2 linked regions of the Cyanobium sp. PCC 7001 genome follow. The protein of the gene in region 1 interacts with the protein of each later gene in a pairwise test. Links are inferred from orthologs where the notes say so. Each region holds a gene or a part of one and is shown on either strand. Other genes may lie near its edges.

Region 1 (9,912 bases):
CTGGGACCAGCCCACCGCCTGCGACTCCACCTGGAATCCCCCGGCGCCGGCGCTCACCGCGTGGCTCCAGCGGCCGTGCACCGAATCGAATTCCAGCAGGTGTGCGGCCGCGGCGGCATCCCCGGCCCTGTCGTTCACGTGCACCAGCTCGATGCCCGGCCGGCCCCAGAGGGCGCGGAACACGAGCCGCCCGATGCGGCCGAAGCCGTTGATGCCCACCTTCATGCCCAGCCCGCAGCTGCAGCCAGTGTCCCATCAAGAAGAGTTGATGGGTGTTAGGGCGGGGTTAAGGCGGTGGCGCTGTGAGAGCAGGGGCCGCCAGGGTATTGCCTCACCAGAGGGCAGTGCCTCACCAGGGCAGCACCTCGCCGTTGGCATGCCAGAAGGTGCCCGAGTTCTCCAGGGTGAGCCCGTCGATGCGCTGCAGCAGTCCCCGCACCGCCTGCTCCGGGCTGATGCCCTGCGGGGTGAAGCCGGTCATGCGGGTGCTCACCAGGCCGGGGTGCAGGATCGCCACGGCGATGCCGCGGGGCTTGAGATCGATCGCCAGCGACTTGCCGGCCATGCACAGCGCCACCTTCGACATCCGGTAGCCGTAGGAGCCGCCGGAGCTGTTGTCGGCGAGCGAACCCATGCGGCTGGTCATCAGCGCCAGCTTTGAGCCGGGATGCAGCAGGGGCAGCAGGGCGCGGCTGAGCTGCAGGGGCCCCAGGGCGTTCACGGCGAACTGGCGCCGGATGCTCTCCGCATCGAGGTCCTCCAGGCTGGTGCGCTCCAGGATGCCGGCGTTGTGGATCACCACATCGAGCGGCAGGCCGTCGAGACGCCGCACCAGAGCGGCGATGGCCTCGGGGGAGGTGATGTCCACCCCCGGTTCGATCCGCACCCCCAGGCTCTCCAGCTCCGGGGAGGGGGTGCGACACACGGCCACCACCGTGTCCCCCCGCCTCTGCAGCTGGCGGCAGTACTCGGTGCCGATGCCGCGGTTGGCGCCGGTGATCAGCGTTGTGGCCATGGCTGGGAATGTCGGGAGAGAAGGACGGCCCTCCGCACCTTCTCACCGGTCGGGGGCGGATGGATAGTCAAATCAGAAGCCCTTCATTCCAGGAGGTCAGCACCATGGCTCTCTTGAAACGTGAATCCCTCAGGGATGTGGAAGATCTCTTCGACCGCTACACCCTGTCGCTGCCGTGGCCCTTCGGCCGCAGCGGTTCAGCCCTGGCCGGCTCCGCCCTGCAGGACTGGCATCCCAGGGTGGACATCTCCGAATCCGACCATGGCTATGAGGTGCGGGCCGACATCCCCGGCGTCCGCAAGGACGACCTCAAGGTGACCCTGCAGGACGGGGTGCTCACCATCCAGGGCGAGCGCCATCAGGAGCAGAAGCACGAGAGTGAGCGCCTGCACCGGGTGGAGCGGAGCTACGGCAGCTTCAGCCGCAGCTTCCATCTCCCCGAGGATGCCGATGCCGCCGCGATGAGCGCCACCGCCTGCGATGGCCAGCTCACCGTGACGGTGCCGCGCAAAGGACCTGCCCCCGGCGCTGAGCCGGTGCAGATCCCTGTGCAGTAGCCGTCGTGATGCGGTCCGGCTTGGGCGGAGCTCAGTCCGTTGCGGGCTCCGCCTGGGCCGCCGCCGCGGCGTTGAGCAGCTGCTCGGCCAGGCCATCGGGATCGGCGATGGCGTCGATGCCGGGGCCCGCGTTGCCGAGCAGCTCCGGGTGAGCGCAGAGGTTGTCGAGCAGGTGGGCCAGAAAGCCGCTCTCGCCCTGCAGCAGCTCGCGGGCGACGCGACCCTGACGGCCGCCGATGCACCAGGCCAGGGCGCCATCGCGCTGGCGGATCAGCACCGCCGGCTTCTGGGGCATCTGGCGGTGGATCGTGCCGGGGTCATCACTGGCGAAGAAGCTCTCGGCTTCATCGGCGCTGCAGCGGATCAGCTGGGCGGCCTGGGCCAGCGGCCTGAACCGGCGCATCACCTCAGCCGTGGGCGGGGTGTTGTCAGGCAGACCCCACTGCTTGGGTTGCCAGTCCACCGCCAGGGCGATCGAAACGCCGGTGGGCAGAGCGCGGGTGAGCACCATCTGCAGCACCTGATTGCGGGTGGTGTCGGCCAGGGCATGGCTGGTCACCAGCAGCCAGAACGATCCGTTCACTTCCGGCAGCAGCCGTTCGGTGAGGCCAGCCGGGGTGGTTCCTGCGGCGTGGTTGCGGAACGCTTCAGCGAAATCCACCACGCCGCTGGCGGCGGTGCGGTTGCTGCTGTTGGTGGTCTCGGTGGTCATGGAAGGCATGGGGGTGCTGGGTGTCGGGATGGTCTCGATCGGGGAATCGCAGTCGGAACCGGCGATCGGGGCATGGCAGGCGTGCCAGTGCGGGATCGGGATTCAGCGCTGCTGCATCGCGAAGTCGTGGAATCGCTGGGCCAGGGTCTGGAACACGTCATCGCTCTTGCGCAGCAGCGATTCCCAGCTCTCCTGGGTGGCCTGCTGCAGCTGCTCCAGCTGGGCCTGGGCCTGATCGCGCGCCTGGGTGAGTTCGGCCAGACGGAGTTCGGTGGCCGTACGGACACTGTCAGCCGCTGAATCCAGGGCTTGCTGCACTTGATCGATCTGCTGCGACCAGGCTTCGATCTGGGCTTCCTTCTTGTTCAGGATCGCCTGGCGCAGCTGCTCATCGGCTTCGCGCAGCTTCATCGGCCGGTTGTCCTGCACAGCGCTGGCAGAGGACGGGGCGTTGGTGGGGGTGGTGGTGTTGCTCAGGGTGGTGGTGTTCATAACGTCGTTTTAGAGAATTTGATTAGGGTGATCAGCACGGATGCAGGCATTCGGGCCTTCGCTACAGGCCTCGATGCGGGCACGTGGTGGCCTCGGATTGGCTGAGATCCAAGCTCAGCGCTGCATACCAAGGGGATGGGCGCACATCTGCAGGGATCCGCCCGGCCCGGTTGAAGAATGGGCCAATTGAGGAAACACTGCAGCAAAAGAGCGCAATCAAAACGCGCTTCGCTGCGACATCCGTTGAAACAACAATACCATCTTGCCCTGTGATGTCAACCCTCGGCGCATCAATTCTTAGGCGCACCGTACTGCTTCATCGCTGTTATCCCGTGCCATCACTGCGGTTTCGGCGATTGATGTCCTGGGCATCATTCCTGCGCATTGCTGCGCTCTGATGCGGTGCTGTTGGCTGCGCTGCTGTTGACGGCCTGCTCCGCGCTCCGGTGGTTCCATCGCTGGTCTGGGAGCCGCATCACCAGGCCGTTGGGCTCACCGCGCAGCCGGATGACCTGCTCGGCATGCTCTGGTCCAGGGGCTCAGCGGCGTGCTCCGGCTTGACAGGACCGGGGCGTCCCTGTTCAGGCCTGCTGCTGAACCGAGAGAATGGTGGGCCATTGCCAACCGAACCAGCGCCCGGTGCCGCAGCAGATCACCCGCCGACCTCGCCATGTGTGAACTGCTGGGCCTCAACGCCAACACCCCCACCGACATGGGCTTCTCCTTCCGGGGGCTCAGCCGGCGGGGCGGCGGCACCAGCGAGCACGCCGACGGCTGGGGGCTGGCCAGCTTCACCCCGGATGGCCGCGGCCTCACCCTGCTGCGGGAGGAGGCTCCAGCCGCCTTCTCCGCCCTGGCGGAGCAGCTGGCCGAACGCTCGCCCCGGGCCCTGGTGAGCATCGCCCACATCCGCAAGGCCACCCGCGGTGTGGTGGCCCTGGAGAACTGCCACCCCTTTTCCCGCCGCTGGCGCGGCCAGACCTGGGCGTTTGCCCACAACGGCGATCTGGAGGGCACCATCCCTGTGGGCCCCCGGTACCGCCCCTTCGGCTCCACCGACAGCGAGGCCGCCTTCTGCTGGATCCTGGAGCAGCTGGATCAGGGGCCGCTCGATCCCCACGACCCCGAGGCCCTGCTGGAGCGGTTGCATGGCTGTGCCGCCGCACTGGCGGAGCGGGGCACCTTCAATGCCCTGATCAGCAATGGCCAGTGGCTTTTCGCCACCGCCACCAGTCGGATGCACTGGCTCACCCGCCGGGCCCCGTTCCGTCGGGCCACCCTCGCCGATGCCCCGTTGCAGGTGGATTTCGCCGCCCTCACCTCGGCCACGGATGTGGTGACGATCCTCAGCACCGAGCCCCTTACCTCCGATGAGCAGTGGCAGAGCGTTCTGCCTGGGGAGTCGCTGCTGTTCCGCGCCGGGGAGTTGGCGGGCCGGCGCCGGCACGCCGTGCGCCCCGCACCCGCCGTGCCGCCCCAGCCCCCGGCGCCCCTCAGCGCAGGAAGAACGCCGCCGCCACCAGCAGCCCCAGCAGCACCACCCCCGCCCGCAGCCGTTCGGGATTGATCCGGCTGGCCAGCCGGCCGCCGAGGGCTCCGCCGGCCGCCGATCCCGTCGCCATCACCACGGCCGCCGTGGCGTGCAGCTGACCCGAGCCCAGAAACAGCAGGGCGGCGGCCAGGTTCACGGCCAGGGCCAGGGCCTGCTTGAGACCGTTGAGCCGGGTGAGGCTGCCGGTGAGCATCACGGCCAGCACCGCCAGCAGGATCACGCTCAGCCCCGCGCCGAAATAGCCGCCGTAGATCGAGGCCAGGACCACCGGACCCACGGCCAGCCGCTCCAGCCGCCCCGGCCGGCTGGCGTGGGGATGGGCCAGCAGCCAGCGACGCAGCCGCTGCTGCAGGGCCAGCAGCACCGTGCCCAGCAGGATCAGCCAGGGCACCATGCTGCCGAACAGCGCGTCGCCGCCGAGCAGCAGCAGCATCCCGCCCAGCAGTCCGCCCAGGGCCGCCGCCGGCATCAGCAGCAGCAGGCGGGAGCGCTGGCCGAGCAGGTCGCTGCGCTGGGCCGCCGCGGCGCCGCCGTAGCCCGGCAGCAGGGCCACGGTGTTGGTCACGTTGGCCACCACCGGCGGCAGCCCCACGGCCGTGAGCACCGGAAAACTGATCAGGGAACCGCCGCCTGCGATCGCGTTCACCAGCCCGGCCAGCACCGCCGCCAGGGCGATCAGCACCAGCTCGAAGGCGCCGAGGCTGACGCTGGCGGTGGCGGTGGCGGCCAGGGCATCGGGCACGGTGGAAAGAGGCGCTGGCAGCGGAACGGTCGCCGCTCCAGAGCATGACGGCCAGCGCCTACCCCGACTGTGCCGGCGGGCACCCGGCTCTGGCGCCCTGCCCGATGAGGATGGCGGCCGCGTCCCACTGATCCGGATCCCCCGGCATGGCCCGTTCCGCGTCCACAGGCCTGGACTCCGCGCCGGGCCGCGCCGTCGCCGGGGTGAGCCTGGCGGAGGCGGCCCGTTTCTGGCTGCAGCTGGGGCTGGTGAGCTTCGGTGGGCCGGCGGGGCAGATCGCCCTGCTCCACCGCGAACTGGTGGAGCGGCGCCGCTGGCTGAGCGAGCGGCGCTACCTGCACGCCCTCAACTACTGCATGCTGCTGCCGGGGCCGGAGGCCACCCAGCTGGCCACCTACCTGGGCTGGCTGATGCACGGGGTGCCGGGCGGCCTGATCGCCGGGGGGCTGTTCCTGGCCCCGTCGGTGCTGGTGCTCACGGCCCTGGCCACGGCCTACGCCCTCTGGGGACAGCTGCCCCTGCTGGTGGCGGTGTTCGCGGCGCTCAAGCCCGCGGTGCTGGCGATCGTGCTGGTGGCGGCCTGGCGGCTGGGCCGGCGGATCCTGGCCACGCCGCTGTTGGTGGGGATTGCCGCGGCCGCCTTCCTGGCGCTGGCCGTCCTGCGGCTGCCCTATCCCGTGGTGGTGGGGGCGGCCGCACTCACCGGCCTGGTGGTGGGGCGATGGCGGCCTGTGCTCCTGCTGGGCCGGGGCGCCACAGCGGCGGCTCCCTCCGCGGCCGCCCCCGCCCCCGTGGCCGACCCCGGTCAACGGGGAACCGGAGGAGCCGCGAGAGCCGATCCATGGCGACCACACCCCCCACCCCCGCCCACGCCCGCTTCTCACGCCGGGGCCTGGCCGTGACGCTGCTGGCCTGGGGCCTGGCCCTGCTGGTGCCTTTGGCCCTGCTCACGGCGGCCACGGGCTGGGAGGGAACCCCGGCGCTGATGGCCCGTTTCTTCACGCGGGTGGCCCTGCTCAGCTTCGGCGGTGCCTACGCCGTGCTGCCCTACGTGGTGCAGGGGGCGGTGGAGCAGTTCGGCTGGCTCAGCCCGGCCCAGATGCTGGATGGCCTGGCCCTGGGGGAAACCACGCCCGGGCCGCTGATCATGGTGGTGGCCTTCGTGGGCTTCATGGGCGGCTGGAACGGCTCCCAGGGCAGTTGGCCCGCCGCGGTGGCCGCCACCCTGGTCACGGTGTGGTTCTCCTTCCTGCCGTCGTTCGGCTTCATCCTGGCCGGGGCACCGCTGGTGGAGGCCAGCCGCGGCGATCTGCGCCTGGGCCCGCCGCTCACGGCCATCACGGCGGCGGTGGTGGGGGTGATCGCCAGCCTGGCGGTGGTGTTCGCCGGGCCGGTGCTGTGGCCTGCGGGCCAGTTCGCGCTCCCCGCCGCCGTGGTGCTGGGGCTGGCCCTGGGGGCGCTGCTGGGGCTGCGCTGGGGCGTGCTGCAGCTGATCGGCGTGGCTGCCGCGGCGGGAGCGCTGGCGGCACGGGTGGGTCCGTGGCTGGCCGCTCTCCTCAGATGAGCCTGCCGGTCCAGTGCAGGCTCCCTCACTGGATTCGAAGCCACGACCCGCGGCTCGAGAGGTGCCCAGGTGATGCCCGCATCCACGCCCACTCCTGCAGTGATGGCCAGGCCCTGGGCTGGTCGGGGCCCTGCTCAGGGCGCCGCCGGAGACCGGCCCCGCAGCTGGCTGACCAGCAGCGCCAGCACGAAGACGGTGAACTGCACAATCACCACGCAGGGCCCCGACGGCAGGTTGGTGAGCCCCGATCCCAGCAGCCCCAGCAGGGCACAGCCCCCACCCATCGCCGCCGAGCTGGCCACGTAGACCGGGAAGCGGCGGCTCAGCAGCCGGCCGGCGCAGGCGGGGATCACCACAAAGGCGCTGATCAGCAGCACCCCCACCGCCTTGATCGACACCGCCACCACCACCGCCAGCAACACGATGAAGGCCAGGCGGTGCCAGCTGGGCCGGATGCCGAAGGCGCTGGCCAGGTCGTCGTTGAGGGTGAGCAGCACCTGAGCCCGCAGGCTCAGGGCCAGATAGACCAGAGCGCCCAGCAGCAGCGCGGTGATCACGGCCAGGTCGTGCCAGGCGATGCCGAGGATGTCGCCGAACAGCAGCTGCTGGATGCCGCCCTGGTAGGTCTCCACCAGGCTGAGCGCCACCACGGCCAGCGCCAGGGAGGTGGAATACACGATGTTGAGAAGAGCATCGGCGGGCAGGCGGCTGCGCTGCACCAGCTGGTTCACCAGCAGCGCCAGGGTCACCACGAACGGGATCAGCACCAGGGTGGGGTTGATCCCCAGCAGGATGCCGATGGTGATGCCGAGCAGGGCCGAGTGGCCGAGGGCATCGCTGAAGAACGAGAGCTGGCGCAGCACCGCGAAGCTGCCCAACAGTCCGCCGAGGCTGCCGGTGAGCAGGCCGCCCAGCAGGGCCCGCTGCATGAACGGCTGGGCCAGCACGGTGGAGAGCGCTGCAGGGTCAGCCACGCATGCCACCGCTGCCGGCGCTGTGGTGGTGGTGGTGGTAGGGCACCACGTTCGGCCCGTAGAGCTCGGCCAGACGGGCGGGGCTGAGGGCGTGGTCCGGGGCTCCGCAGCAGCGCAGGCGGCGGTTGAGGCACAGCACCTGATCACAGCTGCGCCGCACCATCTCCAGATCGTGGGAGATCTGCAGCACCGTCCAGCCCTCCTGGCGGCGAAGCTCCAGCAACAGCTGCTGAAACCGCTCGCTGGAGGGGGCGTCCAGACCGGCCTGGGCCTCGTCCAGCACCAGCAGCTGCCGGGGCCGCACCACGCAGAAGGCCAGCAGCACCCGCTTGAGCTGGCCGCCGGAGAGTTCGCTCAGCAGCCGCCCTCCCAGATCGGCGCAATCGGTGCGCTCCAACGCGCGCCGCACCGCCCCCTGGCGGCCGCGGCCACCGATCCAGGAGAGGCGCGGGCCCGGCGGATCGAACCCGAAGCCCACGAATTCCGCCACCGTGAGGGGAAAACGCCCCTGCAGGGCCAGAGTCTGGGGGAGGTAGGCGATCTGGGCGCGCACCGAGCGGGGCAGCTGCCCTGCCGGGCCCAGGGTGTGGCCGAGGATCCGCACCGTGCCGGCCTGCCGGGGCAACAGACCGAGCACGGCCGCCACCAGGGTGCTCTTCCCCGCGCCATTGGGGCCCACCAGGGCGGTGTCCGTTTCCGGAGCCAGCTGGAAGCTCACGCCATCCACGGCCAGCAGCCCACCGCGTTGCACGGTGAGGTCCTGCACCTCCAGAACGGCCGGGCCCCTGATGCCGCTCATCCGCCGAAGGCCTGACGCAGGTTGGCGGCATTGCTGCGCATCACCTGCAGATAGGTGGAAGGATCGCCGGAGGCCTGCTCGGAGCCGGTTTCGAGGGGGTCGAACACCACGATCGCCACGCCAAGGTCCCCAGCCAGCGTATTGAACGACCGGTTGCCTTCCTGGGGTTCGCTCAGCAAGGCCTTCAGTTCACTGCGCTTCACGATCTCGCTCACCCGGATCAGATCGGCGGGGGAGGGGTTGATTTCGGGCACGTCCACCACGAACTCGGCATCGAGGCCGAAGCGCTCGGCGAAGTAGGGAGCGAAGTCGTGGAACGCCACGAAGGACTGGCCGCGGAAGGGCCCGAGCTGCTCTGCGATCTCGCCGTTGAGCTGCCGCAGCTGGGCGGTGTAGGCGGCGGCGTTGCGGCGGTAGCCCTCGGCGCAGCCGGGATCGGCTTCCACCAGGCCATCGCGGATGGTCTCCACCTGTTGCACCGCCCGCAGCGGATCGAGCCAGATGTGGGGATTCACGGGCCCGTGGGCATGGCCGTGATCATGGCCGTCGCCGTGGCCGTGGTCTTCGGGGGTGTCGATGGTGGCGACGCCCTGGCTCGAATCCACCACCACCAGCGATGCGTTCTCGGCCGACGCCACCAGCTTGTCGAGGAAGCCCTCCAGCCCCAGGCCGTTCTTCACCAGCACCTGAGCCTCCCGCAGGGTGGCCACATCCCCTGGCTTGGCCTGGAAGTCGTGGGGGCCGCTGCCGGGGGGGATGAGAGCCGTCACCGTGGCGCAGTCGCCCGCCACCGCCCGGGTGAACAGGGTGATCGGCAGGAAGGTGGTCACCACCTTGAGGTCGCCGGCTTGGGTGTCGGCGCCTGGCCCGGGGAGCGGCCGCGGCGCACCGCAGGCCACCAGCGATGCCGCAACGGTGAGCAGGGCGGCACGGCTCAGCAGCGGCCGGAGCCAGGAGCCAGGATCAGCGACCACAGATAAAACGAGAACCGTTCTCACTCTATTGCGCCTGCCGATGGCGTCCACCCGTTGCCGGCAGGCGCCGCCAGCTCAGGGCGTTGAAACCCTGGCCATCTCCCTCCAGGGGCAGCAGGCGCACCTTGGCGGGAATGCCGCTGAACTGGCCAGGGGGTTCCGCGGTCGAGGGCATCTGCCGCGCCGCCATCAAGGCCTGATCGCCGCCCCGCTGCCAGGCGGAAATCCCCCCGACAGAACGCCCCCTGTTGGATTCGAACCAACGACCGGCTGCTTAGAAGGCTGAGCGTCCTAGCTGAGAGTCGTTGACACCACTGGCTCCAGACCTTGCCCGTCGGCCTCACGCGTGAAGGATGCGTGAGTTATCGGGGCTAAGCTGGGTCCATTGGGTCATTCGGGGGCCATTAGCTGGTGCAGTGCGGCGCGCCCTACGGCCTCCGTTTCGACTACGCGGCATGGCTGGCCGCGGGTGCTGAGGGCACCGATCGGCTCCCGTGGTCGGGGCCCTGCTGCGCTGAGCCGGACTGGCTC
Region 2 (9,791 bases), 270 kb from region 1 along the record:
AGCTTGCCGGGCTCCATGGTGATCTCGCGCAGCTCGATGTCCCAGTAGCGGGCGAACTTGTGCCAGCAGATCTGCACGCTGCCGCACACCATGTTGGGGTTGTCCGTGGGCCTGCCGGCGGCCTGCTGGCGGGCGCGCCAGCGCCACTTCGCGGCCATCCCACCCAGCATGGCGGCCTCGCTGCTGCCGATGGTGGAGCAGCCGATGGCGCCGGCCGGGGCATGCCAGAGGTCAGCCAGCAGGGCCACACAGCGGCGTTCCAGCTCCGCCGTCTGCGGGTACTCGTCCTTGTCGATCAGGTTCTTGTCCATGGCCAGATCCATCAGGGCATGCACCTGGGCGCCCTCGGTGGTCTGGCAGAAGGTGGCGAGGTTCTGCTTGCTGTTGCCATCGAGCAGCAGCTCGTCGCTGATGATCTCCGCGGTGGCCGCGGGCTCCTGGCCGTGCTGGGGGAAGCGGTCGCGGGGCAGGGGGCGGGTGGACTCCTCGCTGTGAAGCACCGCGTCAGCGCGGTTGGGATGCGTGAGGTGCAGGGCCATCCGTCCGCGGGGGATCCACTGGCCTCAAGCTATGCAGACCTGCCCGATCCGGCCGTGGGCAGGGCCGGCCTGCCGCCTGCTGGATTGCGGGCCATCGGGTATTGGCCCCGGGAGCCGCTGCCCTGCTCACCAGACCTCCGCTCTGCAGAGAGCAGGAACACAGCTTGAACACCCTGGGATCGGCGGGATCGGATCGCCCGACAGAGACTGAACCATCCAACCTTCCGGCTGGGACAGGGGGAAAGGAGCTGGCACCCTGCTCGCGTCAACCGGAGCGAATCCGACCTTCCCGTAGAAGCGGGGATCGCCGTAGGTGAGCACAAGCTCGATGCCGTCGCGCTTCAACACCGCCAGACCGTGCCGGATCAGGCTCTGACCGAGGCCCCGGCGCTGATAATCGGTGCGGATCGCCACCGGAGCCAGCAGGAACGCCGTGATGGCGCTCTCGAACCTGATGCGCGACAGGATGATGCTGCCGACCAGTTCGTCCTGGTCTCGGGCAACGAAGCCATAGAGGTCGGAGTGTGGCGTGCTCCTCAGGAGTTCTCCGGCCAGGGCACCCACAGCCCGTCCCTCAGCCTCGCCTTCTGAATCGGAAAACGTTCTGACGAATAGCTGCTCCACCGCATCGGCATCGCAGCGATCGCAGGAGGAAATGGTCATGCTCATGACATGACCACGACGGGATCACCATCGCCCAACGCCTCAATCCTTGTTGACAACTTCTTGTCGACTGCCGACTTCATACCACCAACCATCTAGAACGTTTTCACGATCGCGCCGCCGTCCACGACAAGAGCCGTGCCGGTGATGGAGCTGCCGGCCTCACTGACGAGAAGCAGGGCGGGCAGCACCAGTTCGCGGGGTTCATTCACCCCAGCGACCCAGAGCGGTTCGCTCGGCGAAGCGGTCCAGGGCCTGCTCGCTGAAGTTCACGGCCGACAACGCCGTGGCAATCGGTCCGGGGGCCAGGCAGTTCACTGTGATGCCGAACGGCCCGAGTTTGATGGCATTGGCGCGCGCCAGCCCAAGCAGGGCACTCTTCGTGGCTGAGGGCACACGTCGTCCGGCAACCGATGTGAACGCGAATAGAGAGGACGTGTCGATGATTCGCCCCAAAAGGCGCTCTTCCAGCAGCATTGTTGAGCAGCACGGCGACGCGGCCGCTGAGGTCAAACAGGCCTGACATGGGGGGAGGCGCTGGGCCCTACGTCGTCGTGGCGGACGCGGAAAAACCGTTCTCCACGACCAGCTCCTCCAGCGGCAGCTGGCCGGGCTTGGGCCAGGGCTCCTTGGTTCCCCTGCCGATCGCCACCATCGGGCCCATCACATGATCGGGAGGCAGCTGGATCAGCTCGGCCACCTTCTCGATGTCGAAGCCGATCATCGGGCAGCTCTGGTAACCCATGCCGGTGGCCGCCAGCATCAGGGTCTGCATGGCCAGGCCGATCGAGCGCTGGGCCTCATCGCGCTGCAGCCACTCACGGCCTTCGTGGAACGGACCCATCCACCCCACCAGCAGTTCGGCCACCTCCCTGGGGGCGTTGGCCCAGTAGCGCTCGGGGTTCTTGGCAAAGGCCTTCACATCCGCCGTGAACAGCACCAGCAGCGAGGCGTCGGTGATCTGGGCCTGGTCGTTGCCGTGATCCCGGCGGATCCTGGCCCGCAGCTCCGGATCGCGCAGGATCACGAAGCGCCAGTGCTGGATGTTGAAGCTGGTGGGGGCCTGGATCGTGGCCTCCAGCAACCGGCGCTCCTCCTCGGCGCTGAACCGGTGGCTCGGATCGAACTGCTTCACCGAGCGCCGCGCGTCGATCGCCTCGATCACATCCACGGGATCACATCCACTTGGTCACACCCACTCAATACCACCGCTATCGCCTCTTGCCACCATTGCCATCGCTGTCGTCAGGGCTCCCCACCAGCAGGTCGCATCCAACCCAGGACCGGGCGGCCGCAGCGATCCAGGTCGTAGCGCCGCAGATCCTGATCAGGGCAGGGTGAACCCCGAGGTGTTGAGGTGCTTGAGATCGAGCATCACCACGGTGGACCACACCACCACGGCCAGGCCCGCCAGGGAGCCCAGCACCACCAGAACCCTGATCAGGCCCGCCTTCAGGGCATCGCTGTTGTTCGTCACCGGCCAGGCGCGCAGGGACGTTCACTGTGTCACGCCACACCGGAGCCCCAGGCGTCGGCCGCTGCGGGCCAGCCCCTCGGCGCAGCTGCCCTGCATCAGCAGGCCGGCACCGCCCCACACCAGCCTGGCGGGCAGATCGGCCGGGCCGGCTCCGAGCTCCCGCAGCGGCCGGAACCCCAGCTGACGGAAGTAGCGCACCAGCCGGCGATGCTGGCGGTCGCCATCGCGGATCGCCAGCAGCCGGGCCTGCCGGCAGGGCGTTCTCTCCAGCGCCCAGGCAAAGGTGGCCGCCCAGATCAGTGCCCCCACCGCCGCGGTGCGTTCGCCCTGCACCCGCATCGTGTCCAGCCGCAGCCCATCCGCCACGGGCAGGGCCCAGCCCTTCAGCTCCCCCAGCAGGATCAGCCTGGAGTCCTCGCGGCGGGCCACCCCCGCCCGCAGGCTCCAGGCCACGCCGCCAGGACGCCCCACCTGCAGGCGCAGCAGCAGCTGCCGCCGGCCCGCCTCCTGCTCGATCTGCTCGAGGCTGGGGGCGGCAGGGCTCATGGCTGGAGGGGTTCGCGGCGCCAGGGATCGGCCCGCAGCACCGCCTCCAGCGGCAGCGGACCATAGAGGTGGGGGAAGAGCTCCGAACCGCCGGGGGCGGGCTCGGCCCGCACGGGCACGCCTGCCTCCTCCAGCCGCCGGGGATCCAGGGTGAGCAGCACCAGCGGGCCTGCATCCCGGAAGAAGCGCTCCGCCGTGGCCTCCACCTGGTGGGCGTAGCTGGCGTGGATGAAGCCCACCTCCTCCAGCGCCAGGCCGCGGGTGGAACGGGCATACATCCCGGCCTGGTGCGCCTGGCGCCACTCCGGTTCCAGGGCCAGGTGATAGAGCCAACGGGGCGAGCGCCAGGGCCGGCGTTCGGCCCAGGGCGAAGCCATCACCGCCGCCAGCTCGGGGCCCTGCAGGAATCGGGCCAGCCAGGCCTGCAGCACCGCCAGATCGGATCGGGCATCAAACCCTTCCGGGTCGGCCAGGCGGAACTGGCGCACGAAGGGCAGCAGGGCCCAGTCGGCCAGGCTGGGACGCGGGCCCAGCAGCCAGCCACCGCCCTGCAGACGCCGGTTCCAGCCGCTGAGGATCCTCAGGGCCTCCTGGCGATGCTCCGTTCGCCGCGCGTCCCCTTCCGCGCCGAAACGGCTGGCGTACTTGGTGCGATCGAGATGGTGCTTGAAGGGTCCGTCGTTCTCGGCGATCAGCGCCTCCTGCTCGGCGGCCGCAGCATCGCCACCGGACGCAAGCCAGCCATGGGGATCGCGGCGGGCCAGGGCCCAGCGCATGATCGCCAGGCTCTCCTCGAGCACTGCCCCCGAGGGCTCCACCAGCACCGGCACCGTGCCCTTCGGCGACGCCTCCAGCAGCTCCGGAGGCTTGCTCCCCAGGCTCACCTCCCGCAGCTCCAGACCGCGGCCCGGCCGCAGCCCCGCCGCCGCCAGGGCCAACCGGGCGCGGATGGCGTAGGGACAGCGGCGAAAGCTGTAGAGCTGGAGCTGGGCCGTCACGGCAGGGGCACGGTCATCGCTGCGGGAAGGCCCGGCCGAGGTGCGCCTCACCACGCCTGCGGGCCAGGGCCATCTGCTTCTGGCGCTCGGCGAAGCGGGCTCGGTCGAGGGGTCCCCGCTGCCCCTCGCAGTGGCGGCAGCTCACCCCCTCCACATAGCTGGGCAGCTGGCGGTCAGCGGGGGTGAGGGGACGGCGGCAGGCATGGCAGAGGCGGGCCTCACCCGGCTCGAGCCGGTGGTTCACCGCCACCCGCTGGTCGAACACGAAGCACTCGCCCTGCCAGCGACTGCCGGCCTGCGGCCGCTCCTCCAGGTAGCGCAGGATGCCGCCATGCAGGTGATGCACCGCCTCGAAGCCCTGCTGCAGCAGGTGGGCCGTGGCCTTTTCGCAGCGGATGCCGCCGGTGCAGTAGAGGGCGATCGCCTCGGGGCGCTGCTGGTCCACCAGGGGCTTCAGCTCCCGCTCCACCCAGGCGGGGAACTCCCGGAAGCTGGTGGTTCCGGGGTCGATCGCCCCCTCGAAGCGGCCCAGCGCCACCTCGTAGGCATTGCGGGTGTCGATCACCAGGGTGCGGGGATCGGTGATCAGGGCATCCCACTCCTGCGGATCCACATGGGCACCCACCGCGGTGGCGAGGTACGGCTGCAGGGCCGGGTCCCCCATCGTGACGATCTCGCGCTTGAGCCGCACCTTGAAGCGGTGGAACGGTTGCACCGGTGCCGCGGCCCGCTTCTCCCGCAGCGCCGCCAGCCTGGGATCGGCGCGCAGCTCCTGCAGCAGGGCCTCCACCCCGGCCTCAGGACCACTCACGGTGCCGTTCACCCCTTCGGGAGCCAGCAGCACCGAGCCCTTCACCCCGGCCTCCTCACCGCAGGCCAGCAGGCGCCGCCGCAGGGACGGCAGCTCCGCCGCCGCAAACGGGGCGAAGCGGTAGAACGCCGCCACCCGCAGGCTCACGCCGCCACCTGCACGCCCGCTGCGGCCAGCAGCTCCCGGTCGGCCGCCGCCGCCGGGTTGGCGGTGGTGAGCAGGGTGTCGCCGTAGAAGATCGAGTTAGCCCCGGCCAGCAGGCAGAGCACCTGGGCCTCCCGGCTCATCTGCTCGCGCCCGGCGCTGAGCCGCACCCGGCTGTGGGGCATGAGGATGCGGGCGGTGGCCACCATGCGCACCAGCTCCAGCGGATCCACCGCAGGCTGGTCTTCCAGAGGGGTGCCCTCCACCGCCACCAGAGCGTTGATCGGCACGCTCTCAGGATGGGGATCGAGCGTGGCGAGCACCTGGAGCAGGCCGGCCCGGTCAGCCACCCCCTCGCCCATGCCGATGATGCCGCCACAGCAGAGGGTCACCCCGGCACGGCGCACCCGGGCCAGGGTTTCGAGCCGCTCCTGGTAGGTGCGGGTGGTGATGATGCGCGCGTAGTGCTCGGGGCTGGTGTCGAGATTGTGGTTGTAGGCGGTGAGGCCCGCCTCCGCCAGCCGGGCCGCCTGGGCATCGGTGAGCATCCCGGCAGTGACGCAGGCCTCCATCCCCAGCTCGCGCACGCCCCGCACCATCTGCAGCATCGCCTCGAACGGGGCCCCATCGCGGATCTCACGCCAGGCCCAGCCCATGCAGAAGCGGTGGGCGCCGGCATCGCGGGCCGCCCGGGCCCGCGCCAGCACCGGTTCCACCTCCAGCTCCGGCCGGCCGCTCATGTCGCTGCTGTGGTGCATCGACTGGGGGCAGTAGGCGCAGTCCTCCTCGCAGCCTCCGGTCTTCACGCTCAGCAGGGAGGCCAGCTGCACCCGGTAGCCGGGATTGGCGGCGCGGTGCACCTGCTGGGCCTGCCAGAGCAGGTCCATCAGCGGCAGCTCCAGCAGGGTCTGGATCTCGGCGCGGGTCCAGTCGTGCCGCGTGGCAGGGCGGGTGGTCAAAGCGGAAGGCAAGGGGGGTAGGGGAGGGCCGGGCCCTTCAGCAGGCCGGGTCGACACCGCCGAAACGACGCTGACGGTTCTGATAATCCAGCAGGGCCGAGAGCAGGGCTTCGGCGTTGAAGTCCGGCCAGAGCACCTCGGTGATGTGCAGTTCGGCATAGGCCAGCTGCCACAGCAGGAAGTTGCTGATCCGCTGCTCGCCGCTGGTGCGGATCAGCAGATCGGGGTCGAGCTGGCCGGCGGTGTGCAGCTCGGCGGCGAAACAGCCTTCGTCGATGCTGGCTGGATCGAGCTCACCCCGGGCGGCGCGCTCGGCCAGGCGCCGCGCCGCCCGCACCAGCTCCGCCCTGCCGCCGTAGTTGGTGCAGACGTTGAAACGGATGCCGCCGTTCCCGGCCGTGCGGACGGTGGCATCGGCGATCAGATGCTGCAGCCTGTGGGGGAGGGGTTCGAGATCCCCGAGGAAGCTGATGCGCACCTGCTCGCGCTCCAGACCCTCGATCTCACGCTCGAGCACCCGCTCGAACAGGGCCATCAGGAAGTTCACCTCCTCGCCGGGCCGGTTCCAGTTCTCGGTGGAGAAGGCGTAGGCCGTGAGGGCTCCCACTCCCCAGTCGCTGCAGAGGCGCAGGGTGCGCTTGAGGGCCTCCACGCCTTCCCGGTGCCCCATCACCCGGGGCAGACCGCGGCGCCGGGCCCAGCGGCCGTTGCCATCCATGATCACGGCCACATGGGAGGGCAGACGGGCAGGGTCCAGCCCCGCTGGTAACGGATGCTGCTGCCTGGGGGTGCTGGTCGCCAGGGCGCGACTCATCCGCGGGTATCCGGCGTGTCCTTGGCCACGCTACGCCCGCCCGCCAGGGCCAGCGACTGGGTGAGCAGATCGTGAAGGCGGCTGCTGGTGATCGGCCGCTCCAGCCGGCCCTGGCTCGCCAGGGCCAGGGTGCCCGTTTCCTCGGACACCACGATCGCCAGGCAGCGGTCGAAGCGCTCGGTGAGGCCCATGGCGGCGAGATGGCGGGTGCCGTAGCGGTTCAGCCCCTGGCGCGAGAGGGGCAGGATCACTCCGGCCGCCAGGATCCGGTTGCCCTTCACCAGCACGGCGCCGTCATGGAGCGGCGTATCCGCCGCGAACAGACTGAGCAGCAGATCCACCGAGAGCTGACCGTCGATCGGCAGGCCCGGGTTGAGGAAGTCCTCGGGGCGCAGATCGCTGCCGAGATCCACCACGATCAGGGCGCCGCGGCGGGCCTGCGAGAGGCGTCCCGCCGCCTCACTGAGCACCGCCACCGATCCGGAGGCCAGCTGGTCACGCCGGCGGCTGCCGAACAGCACCCCCAGCCGGCCCGTGCCGAGCAGTTCCATCAGGCGGCGCAGTTCCCCCTGCCAGAGGATGGCCAGGGCCAGGCTGCAGGCCAGCACCAGGGCATCCACCAGTTTGGTGGTGAGGGGCAGGTTGGCGTAGCGCTGCACCAGCCACGCCATCGCCACCAGCAGCAGGTAGCCCCGCAGCAACCAGAGCGTGCGGGCCTCGGTGACGCGCCCGAGCACCACCACGCCCAGGGCCGTGGCGCAGACCAGGTCGAGGAGCAGGCGCAGATCAACGAGCCGAAGCCAACCTCCAAGCCACGGCCCGGTCACGCCTGAACCCAATCCTCGGCTCAGATTACCGGCGTGAGGCGGGCGGGCAGCACGTCGTAGCGCAGTAGGTCTTCCGGCTGCTCCCGCCGCTGCACCAGGTCGGCCATGCCGTCATGCACCAGCACCGCCGCCGGCCGTGGAATGCGGTTGTAGTTGGAGGCCATCGAGGCGTTGTAGGCGCCGGTGGCGAACACCGCCAGCAGGTCGCCGCTGGTGGCGGGAGGCAGGGCGATGTCCTTGAGCAGCACGTCGCCCGACTCGCAGTGCTTGCCGGCCACGGTGACCGTTTCGCTGGCCTCGGCGCCGGGGCGGTCGGCCAGCACCGCTGTGTACGGCGACTGGTAGGTGATCGGTCGGGGGTTGTCGCTCATGCCCCCATCCACCGCCAGATAGGTGCGCAGGCCGGGAATGGTCTTGCGGCTGCCCACGGTGTAGAGGGTGAGTCCCGCCGTGGCCACCAGCGAGCGGCCCGGCTCGCACAGCAGCCGGGGCAGCTCGAGGTTGCGGTCGCGGCAGGCCTGGGCCACCGCCCCGGCCACGGTGCGCACCCAGTCTTCGATGGTCGGCGGATCGTCGCTGACCACGTAGCGGATGCCGAGGCCACCGCCCACGTTGAGATCCGTCACGGGGTGGCCGAGGCTGCGGGCGAGCTGCAGGCCGTCGGCCATCACGCCGGCCAGATCGCGATGGGGCTGGAGCTCGAAGATCTGGGAACCGATGTGGGCATGCAGACCCGTGAGGCGCGCCCAGCCGCAGGCCGCCAGGTGCTGAAGCACGGTCTCGAGCTGGTCGGGGTCGAAGCCGAACTTGCTGTCGAGGTGGCCCGTGCGGATGTACTCGTGGGTGTGGCACTCGATGCCGGGAGTGAACCGCAGCATCAGCCGCACCGGCTGCCTCAGCTGCGGGGCCAGCTCGGTGAGCAACTCGATGTCACGCCAGTTGTCAGCCACCACGGTGACGCCGCGGTCGGCGGCCAGGGCCAGCTCCTCGAGGCTCTTGTTGTTGCCGTGGAGCACGATCCGCTCGGGGGGCATGCCGCCCGCCAGGGCCGTGAGCAGCTCTCCCGCCGACACGGCATCGAGGCCCAGCCCCTCCTGGGCCACCAGGGCCGTGATCGCCACGGAGCTGTTCGCCTTGGAGGCATAGAGCGCCAGCGAGGGGCCCGGGTAGGCCTGGCTGAGGGCCCGGCTGTAGGCCCGGCAGCTGGCCCGCAGGGTGGCCTCATCCAGCACATACAACGGTGTGCCGAAGGTGCGGGCCAGGTCGCTGAGCACACAGCCACCCACCTGCAGGCGGCCCTTGACATCCACCTCCGTGGTGATGGGGGTGAGGTTGCGGTTGGGGCTGGCGGGATCCCGACCGGGCTCGAAGGGCTCGGGTCCGGCTGCCTGAACCGGGGGGGCCTCCACCGCGGCGGCGGATTCGCTGGACATCACCATGGGCTTCCGCCGTGCTCGCTCCTGCCCTCAGAATGTACGGAAGTGATGCGCCAGGCAGCGGTCTGGGTGGGAGCGTGCCCACAGGCCATGCGGAAGCGGGCGGGGAGGACGTTGGGGTGAAACCTCTTCAGCCGGCTCTGCAGCCGGGTTCCCTGGGCCCCGATCACCTCGAGGCCTGCCTGGAGCTGGATCAGGCCAGCCTTGATAGGCTCTGGACCCCGGCACAGTGGCGGCAGGAACTCGGCGACGGCCTGCGGCTGAAGCGGGCCCTCTGGCGCGGCCCGCAGCTGGTGGCCATGGCCTGCGGCTCGCTCGTGCTGGATGAACTGCACATCACCCTGGTGGCGGTGCGGCCCTCTCAGCGCCGTCAGGGACTGGGACGCCGCGTGCTGGAGGACCTGCTGCGCGAAGCCCGGCGACGGGGGGCCGGGGCCGCCACCCTCGAGGTGGCGGCCACCAATGCGGCTGCCCTGGGCCTCTACAGCCAGCTGGGATTCCGGATCCTGGGCCGTCGTCGCGGTTACTACCGCGACGGGGCGGACGCCCTGATCCAATGGGCCACCCTGACGGAGTC

Evidence for each region.
Region 2: the proteins of CPCC7001_RS06695 (region 1) and bioB interact in binary tests that used the Escherichia coli proteins (3 or more experiments, as listed by UniProt). The link is inferred for Cyanobium sp. PCC 7001 from one-to-one orthologs.

The regions. Positions count from the first base shown.
Region 1 is NZ_DS990556.1:1,354,923-1,364,834, reverse strand. The notes cover bases 2,409-5,394. They hold CPCC7001_RS06695 (class II glutamine amidotransferase), read left to right. Parts: upstream 2,409-3,446; coding sequence 3,447-4,343; downstream 4,344-5,394. Other genes in these bases: CPCC7001_RS15510 (chromate transporter), read left to right, coding at 5,217-5,394; CPCC7001_RS06690 (sulfite exporter TauE/SafE family protein), read right to left, coding at 4,270-5,070; CPCC7001_RS06700 (hypothetical protein), read right to left, coding at 2,409-2,776. In the rest of the region: CPCC7001_RS06720 (ArsJ-associated glyceraldehyde-3-phosphate dehydrogenase), read right to left, coding at 1-225; CPCC7001_RS06715 (SDR family oxidoreductase), read right to left, coding at 350-1,015; CPCC7001_RS06710 (Hsp20/alpha crystallin family protein), read left to right, coding at 1,120-1,572; CPCC7001_RS06705 (hypothetical protein), read right to left, coding at 1,604-2,284; more of CPCC7001_RS06700, read right to left, coding at 2,387-2,408; more of CPCC7001_RS15510, read left to right, coding at 5,395-5,972; CPCC7001_RS15505 (chromate transporter), read left to right, coding at 5,912-6,634; CPCC7001_RS06680 (metal ABC transporter permease), read right to left, coding at 6,769-7,608; CPCC7001_RS06675 (metal ABC transporter ATP-binding protein), read right to left, coding at 7,601-8,407; CPCC7001_RS06670 (metal ABC transporter solute-binding protein, Zn/Mn family), read right to left, coding at 8,404-9,381; CPCC7001_RS15120 (hypothetical protein), read right to left, coding at 9,407-9,556; CPCC7001_RS06665 (hypothetical protein), read left to right, coding at 9,793-9,912.
Region 2 is NZ_DS990556.1:1,085,034-1,094,824, forward strand. The notes cover bases 4,122-6,986. They hold bioB (biotin synthase BioB), read right to left. Parts: upstream 6,066-6,986; coding sequence 5,178-6,065; downstream 4,122-5,177. Other genes in these bases: CPCC7001_RS05300 (DUF952 domain-containing protein), read right to left, coding at 4,122-4,223; CPCC7001_RS05305 (rhodanese-related sulfurtransferase), read right to left, coding at 4,237-5,181; CPCC7001_RS05315 (isoprenyl transferase), read right to left, coding at 6,175-6,951; CPCC7001_RS05320 (diadenylate cyclase), read right to left, coding at 6,948-6,986. Outside these bases: CPCC7001_RS05275 (glutamate decarboxylase), read right to left, coding at 1-539; CPCC7001_RS05280 (GNAT family N-acetyltransferase), read right to left, coding at 666-1,202; CPCC7001_RS13995 (SDR family oxidoreductase), read right to left, coding at 1,407-1,679; CPCC7001_RS05290 (nitroreductase family protein), read right to left, coding at 1,747-2,373; CPCC7001_RS15490 (hypothetical protein), read right to left, coding at 2,530-2,679; CPCC7001_RS05295 (hypothetical protein), read right to left, coding at 2,701-3,225; more of CPCC7001_RS05300, read right to left, coding at 3,222-4,121; more of CPCC7001_RS05320, read right to left, coding at 6,987-7,778; lysA (diaminopimelate decarboxylase), read right to left, coding at 7,799-9,217; rimI (ribosomal protein S18-alanine N-acetyltransferase), read left to right, coding at 9,334-9,791. UniProt on the Escherichia coli protein: Catalyzes the conversion of dethiobiotin (DTB) to biotin by the insertion of a sulfur atom into dethiobiotin via a radical-based mechanism.